DNA from 3 places in the Neorhizobium sp. T25_27 genome. Region 3 is predicted to be linked to each of the others. Evidence: riboswitches for the same ligand, from Rfam matches in the RefSeq annotation. Region 3 holds a riboswitch; each other region holds the start of a gene.
The links. A riboswitch is a leader RNA that binds a small molecule or an ion and turns the genes downstream of it on or off. The one in region 3 is predicted to bind thiamine pyrophosphate.
Positions count from the first base shown of each region.

Region 1 (2,197 bases), on a different contig from region 3:
CTTGGCCACCTGGTCCGACCCCATCAGGAACGTCTTGGCCGGCTGCACCAGCTTGTTGAATGCGTCGGGGAGCGGCTGGGAGGTCTTGGCGGCCGGCATCATCCAGTTGGTGGTCGGGATGACGTCCTGGAAGGCCGGCGAGACCATGAATTTCAGGAACTGTTTCGCCAGGTCCTTTTCCTTCGCCCCCTTCAGCATGCCGGCGACCTCGATCTGGATGTAGTGGCCTTCGGAGAACGCGGCGGCCTGATAGCGGTCCGTCTTCTCCTCGACCATGTGATAGGCGGGCGAGGTCGTGTAGGAAAATACCATCGGCACTTCGCCCTTGGTGAACAGGCCATAGGCCTCCGACCAGCCGGGCGTGACGGTCAGCACGCGTTTCCTGAGCTTCGCCCAGGCCTCCGGTGCCTGGTCGCCATAAACCGATTTCACCCAGAGCAGCAGGCCGAGGCCGGGTGTCGAGGTGCGCGGGTCCTCAATGGCGATCTTCTGCGCGGGATCGCCGTCCACCAGTTCGTTGAGGCTTCTGGGTGGGTTCTTCATTGCCTGCGTGTCATAGACGACGGCGAAATGGCCGTAGTCGTAGGGGATGAACGTGTCGTCGCTGTAATTGCCGGGGACCTTGGCCGCGGCGGCGTCGAGCCCGTGCGGCTCGAACAGGCCGGTCGCCTTCGCCTCGGAGATCAGGTTGGTATCGAGGCCGAGCGCGATATCGGCGTCGGTGCCTTTGCCCTCCAATTTCAGGCGGGTCAGAAGCGCCACGCCGTCTGCGACGCCGACGAAATTGAGCTTGCAGGCGCAGGCCTTTTCGAACGCCTCTTTCACCTTGGGACCCGGCCCCCAATCGGAGATGAAGCTCTCGTAGGTGTAGACGGTCAACGTCTTTTCCTGCGCTTCGGCCGGCGCGGAAAGGGAAAAGGCGGCAGCGGCCGCGAATATCGAAAGAATGGTGCTGCGCATCAGCGTCTCCTCGTTGTGGTGACAAAGGGGAATAGGCGCTGATGAAGAGCCGTCTAATCCCTCCGCCGGTGTTAACCGGATCAGGTTCCGCGGGTTAGCCAAAGGCCTCTCAGCCGCACGAAAACGCGCGGCACCCCGTTAGAGCAGGATCAGATTTAGCGGCGAGGCGAATGGCTGGCAAGAGGCGGTCTGCGGCCGGCTCAAGGCGCATTCGGCAGGAGCAACATGACTCAGTGGTTCATTGCTCAGTGGTTCTGCGGAAACACTTTCAGTTCACGCGGAACGATCGCCATGCCGCCCAGCCGGTTGGCAACGGCGTAGTCGATAGTCTTCTCGACCACATCGGGCATGACCGGTTTGGTGAGAACGCCGAGCGAGCCTTGGACGCCGGCTTCCACATCGTCCGGATTACCCGTCATGAAGACGACGGTGATGCCATATTGCTCGGCAAGCTCGCGCCCGATCTCTGGACCAGTCCGGCCGTCCGAAAGATTGACATCGACCAGGGCAATATCGGCATAGGCGGCGAGCGCCAGGGCGTGTTTGCGGGCATTGGCAAAACCGGCGACTTTCAGGCCCATGGCTTCGATCGTCTCGGCTACATCGAGCGCGATCAGAAACTCGTCTTCGACAATCATAACTCTTTGATTCATCGCCTCAGTGGCCAGCCGACGACGCGTAACATTTGTCAGCATTGGATGTCCCCATTCGGTTGATCGGTTCCGGGCAGGCCGATCCGTCCCCGGGACATTTCGACCACTACTCACACCCCAGAACGCCCCGGGACATCATATGTTCCGCTCCGCGACAAATATTTTTTTAGCTAACTATCTGTTAAGCTTAACAAATTGCAAATCAGCCTTCAATTTCCTCACGCAGCATTTCGAGCTCCAGCCATTCTTCTTCCATTTTGCTGATGCTTTGGCGCAGCTTTTCCATCTCCGCAGCCAGCTTGTTGAAGGCGGCGGGATCCTTGGTGAAGAGGTTGGGATCGGCCATTTTCTTCTCGCGGGCGGCGATCTCGGCCTCGGCTTTTGCCATTTCCTTCGGCAGGTTCTCGAGCGCGAATTTCTGCTTGAAGGAAAGCTTGCCTTTGCCCTTCGGGATGCCGGAAACCGATGCTGCAGTATCGGTTTTTGCCCTGTCAGCTTTTTCCGTGCGGCGCCTTTCCTCCAGCGCGCCCTTCCGCTGCGCCAGCATATCCGTGTAGCCGCCGGCATATTCGATCCAGCGGCCG
Region 1 covers NZ_PVBJ01000017.1:49,356-51,552, reverse strand. The annotation lists gene thiB (thiamine ABC transporter substrate binding subunit) at 1-960, opposite strand, end outside; TPP riboswitch at 1,001-1,108, opposite strand; gene C5J24_RS29855 (response regulator) at 1,206-1,655, opposite strand; gene C5J24_RS29850 (ABC-F family ATP-binding cassette domain-containing protein) at 1,816-2,197, opposite strand, start outside.
Region 1: linked by a shared signal. The riboswitch ahead of thiB (thiamine ABC transporter substrate binding subunit) and the one ahead of C5J24_RS02395 (ABC transporter permease) in region 3 are both predicted to bind thiamine pyrophosphate.

Region 2 (2,197 bases), on a different contig from region 3:
CCTGCTCCGCCTGCTCGATCAGCGTGTCGCGATAGACCTCCCAGGTCAGGTCTTCGGCAACGCCGTTCACCTTTTCGAGCGCCTGGTAGAGCGGCACGGTGCCAATCGGCACCGGCGAATTGCGGATGATCCAGTCGCGGATATTGTGGATGTTGCGGCCGGTCGACAGGTCCATGACCGTATCGGCGCCCCAGCGGATCGCCCAGACCATCTTCTCGACTTCCTCGGCCATCGACGAGGTGACGGCCGAATTGCCGATATTGGCATTAATCTTCACCAGGAAGTTGCGGCCGATGATCATCAGTTCGGATTCGGGATGGTTGATATTGGCGGGAATGATCGCCCTGCCTTCGGCGACTTCGCGCCGAACGAATTCCGGGGTCACGAAGTCCGGCACATGGGCGCCGAAACTTTCGCCGTCGCGGATGAGCGGTTCCCCGGCCGCCTGCCGGCCGAGGTTCTCGCGGATGGCGACGAATTCCATCTCCGGCGTGATGATGCCGGCCCGCGCATAGGCGAGCTGGGTGACGGCCCGGCCCGTTTTCGCCTTGAAGGGCTGGTTGCGGACCGGGAATTCCGGCGTCAGATGGCTCCCGGACACGAAGCCGTTGTCCTCCGGCCTGACGATGCGGCCCTCATAGGTTTCGACGTCGCCGCGGGCGGCAATCCAGCTTTCGCGCAGGCGAGGCAGGCCGGCATCGATGCTGATCGCGGCGCCTTCGACGGTATAGGGACCGGAGGAATCGTAGACGGTGACCGGCGGTTCGCCGGAGGTCGGATGCAATGCGATCTGGCGCATCGGCACGCGGGCGTCCGGGTGGATCGTTCCTGCTTTCAGGACCTTCGTGGAAGCGGGAAGCGGGCCGGTGGTGACGACCGGGGTGAGCTTGGTGGTTGCGATATTCATGGTTCAAGGCTCCAAGGTTTGACGTTTGGAGACCCAGTTCCAGTGTTGGAATGATGGAAAAACACCCCGGAATGCGAAGGACGGTTTCCCGCCCTCGCTGCCGCAGCGCCCGCACCGTCCCTACGCCAGTATGAACTGGATCAGGTTCAACGGGTCACTGCGCCTCGGCCGGCCAAAGCCGTTCCGACCAGCAGTATCTCAGCCCCTTGGCGGGACCCCCCTGGTGAATGGCGCCATCAGAAACCCGCGGGCCGTTGATGTCAAGCCGGGCCATGCCGATGGCGATCGATCGGATTTTACGGAATCCCGCAGCCCTAACTTCACGACGTTTATTGCCGGAATCTTATGCTTTCCTGCGTAGTAACGTCCCCAGCGATGAACGCAGATTTGAACGATCCGGAGATGTCGAGATGAACGAGACCATTCGCGAATTGCTCACACGTGTAGGCGGCCTTCCGGTCGCGGTGACCGAGCTGGAAGACGGCGCCGATCTTTATGCGGCCGGCCTCTCCTCATTTGCATCCGTACAACTGATGCTCGGCCTGGAAGAGGCCTTCGACATCGAGTTTCCCGACAGCCTTTTGAACCGCAAGTCCTTCGCCAGCATAGCTGCGATCGAGCAGACGGTTTCGCATATCCTGAAAGCGCGCGAGGCCGCTTGAGATGAGCCTCCCCGCCTTTGCCGCCGACATGAGCCTGAGCGCCCGCGCTCACCGCGTGGCAACCGTAGCGGCCGAATTTGCCGACCGCGTCGATCATGACGGCCGCTTCCCCCGCGAAGCGGTCGATGCCATGAAAGCCGAGCGCCTGATCGGCATCCAGATCCCGGCCGCGTTCGGCGGCGAGAGCGCTTCGATCGCCGAGATCGCCGAGGTCTGCTCCATCCTGGGACAGGCCTGCGCCGCGAGCGCCATGGTTTTCGCCATGCACCAGATTAAGGTTTCGAGCCTCGTGGAGCATGGTGGCGACAGCGAATGGCATAGGGACTTCATGCGCGAGCTTGCCGGCCGCCAGCTTCTCGTCGCTTCCGCGACGACCGAGGGCGGCATCGGCGGCAATATGCGCAACTCCATCTGCGCGATCGAGGTCGAGGGCGACATCTGCCGCCTGACCAAGGATGCGACGGTGATTTCCTACGGCACCTACGCCGATGTGATCATGGTCACCTCCCGCTCCAACGAGAAGGCCGCACCGACCGACCAGGTCATGACCGTCTTCAAGCAAGGCCAGTATACCCTGCAGAAGACCGTCGACTGGGATACGCTCGGCATGCGCGGCACTTGCTCCGAC
Region 2 covers NZ_PVBJ01000021.1:15,941-18,137, reverse strand. The annotation lists gene thiC (phosphomethylpyrimidine synthase ThiC) at 1-907, opposite strand, end outside; TPP riboswitch at 1,007-1,139, opposite strand; gene C5J24_RS30750 (acyl carrier protein) at 1,318-1,569, shown strand; gene C5J24_RS30745 (acyl-CoA dehydrogenase family protein) at 1,571-2,197, shown strand, end outside.
Region 2: linked by a shared signal. The riboswitch ahead of thiC (phosphomethylpyrimidine synthase ThiC) and the one ahead of C5J24_RS02395 (ABC transporter permease) in region 3 are both predicted to bind thiamine pyrophosphate.

Region 3 (2,197 bases):
AGCATGCGCTTCAGCATCGCATCCTCGAAACCGGTGACGGAAAAGCCGACCTTCTTGCCCTTCAGATCCTTGAGGCTCTTGATCGGACCGTCCGCCAGCACAGTGACGGTGTTCAAGGGCGTCTCGACCAGCGTGCCGAAACGCACGAGCGGCAGGCCTGCCTCATGGTCGAGATAGAGATTGGGCTGGTAGTGGATGCCGATATCCGCCTGGCCGGCCGAAACCAGCCGCGGCACTGCGGAGGCGTCTGACGGCGGGATGAGCTCGACATCGAGCTTGGCATCGGCAAACAGCCCGCGCTGCTGGGCGATGACCATCGGCGCATGGTCCGGATTGACGAACCATTCGAGCAGCACGCTGAGCTTGTCGGCGGCCTGCGCAGAAATCGGGGTGGCAAGGCTGGCCAGCGCGATGAAGGACGCGGTGAGGATACGGATCATGATCGGACGGAACTCCCTGATGCGGATGAAGATGAAGGGTCAGCTTCGCTGGCCCACGGGGCGAGTCCGGCGGTCAGCCGGTCGATGAGAAGCCTTAGAATGAGGGTAAGGATTGCCAGTATGGTCATCGCCGCGAACACGGTGTCGGTCTGCATGCGGGCATTGGCCTGGACCATCACGAAGCCGAGCCCGCCGGACGCCCCGACCCACTCCCCGACCACGGCCCCGAGTGGCGCCAGCGGTGCCGCGACCCTGAGGCCCGAGACGAGGCTCGGGATCGCCAGCGGCACACGCATCGACACCAGCGTCTGCCAGTGACCTGCCCCCTCCAGCGAAACGGCGTCGAGGATTTCCTGATCGGTGCGGCGAAGACCGTCGGCAAAGGCCGACGCGACCGGAAAGAAGATGATGATCGTCGTCATCGCCACTTTCGAGGCGAGGCCGAAACCGAGCCACAAAACCAGGATCGGCGCCAGGACGAAGACGGGAAAGGACTGTAGAATCAGTACCATCGGCCAGACGAGACGGCCAAGCCGCGGCAACGCGGCGACCCCGAATGCCGTGGCGATGCCGAGGCCTGCGCCGATCGCGAGGCCCAGCGCGATTTCCGTCAGCGTGACGAGGCCGTTCTGCAGCAGGAAACCCGGCTGCCGCCCGAAGGCGGAAGCGACGGCAATCGGAGACGGCAGGATGTAGCGGGGCGGAGCAAACAGCCAGACGCCCGCTTGCCAGAGGGCGACAAGCAGGACGAGGCCGATGACCGCATGGGACGCACGCATGATGCTACGCGCCGAACCTGCACGCCAGGACCGGATATCCTTGCGGAACCACGGGAAGAATGGATATCATCGGTCGATCTCCAGATCAGTCAATTACGGAGATCCAGGTGAAGCGGAGAAGAGAAAGTATCGTCGAATGACGCCTATTTCCGTTCCTACGCCGGCATGACCCGGATCAGGTTCAAGGGTCCGGCTCACCGCCATCTCAGCATCGTCAAGATGCCCCCCTCGGAAGAACACGATAACTGTCGGTTTTCGCTATGTCTGTCAAGCGGACCGGACGGTCCGCCCGCTATCGTTTCCAACTCACCGTGCGTAGAGTCGGTCTAGGCGAACCACCCTGCCCAGCAGGGCCAGCGCGATGACGGTGAAGAGGATCAGGACGGCCGAGATGGCATGCGCGGTCGGCTCCAGGCTGAAGGTCGATTCCGCGTAGATGCGGACCGGCAGCGTCGTCAGCCGGGCGGTGGTGAGGAAGCTCGTCACCGTCACCTCGCCGAAGCTCAGCAGGAAGCCGACGATGCCGGCCGCAAACAGCCCCGGCGCCAGGCCCGGCATGATGATCAGAAAAAACCGCCGCACCGGGCTTGCCCCGAGGCTCGCCGCCGCCTCCTCCTGCGCCCGGTCGAGCCCCATCACCGAGGTGGTCAGAAGCGTGATCGCAAACGGCAGGATGACGATCACATGGATCGCCACGAGGCCGAGGAAGGGCGGAATGATCAGGTAGATCTGCAAGAGCCGCAGCATTCCGACCCCGATCGCCACGTGGGGCAGCGACATCGGCAGCAGCCAGAAAGCCAGGAGCGCGGAGCGACCCTTGAACGGATAACGGGCGAGCGCGAAGGCCGCCGGCAGCGAAAGCGAAAGCGCCACCAGCATCGAGGTGACGGCAAGCTGCACCGACACCCAGAAGGCATCCGCATACGTTCCGGCGAAAAACACCGCCTCGTACCATTTCAGCGTGAAGCCGCGGAAGCC
Region 3 covers NZ_PVBJ01000001.1:452,193-454,389, reverse strand. The annotation lists gene C5J24_RS02400 (ABC transporter substrate-binding protein) at 1-440, opposite strand, end outside; gene C5J24_RS02395 (ABC transporter permease) at 437-1,219, opposite strand; TPP riboswitch at 1,355-1,458, opposite strand; gene C5J24_RS02390 (ABC transporter permease subunit) at 1,526-2,197, opposite strand, start outside.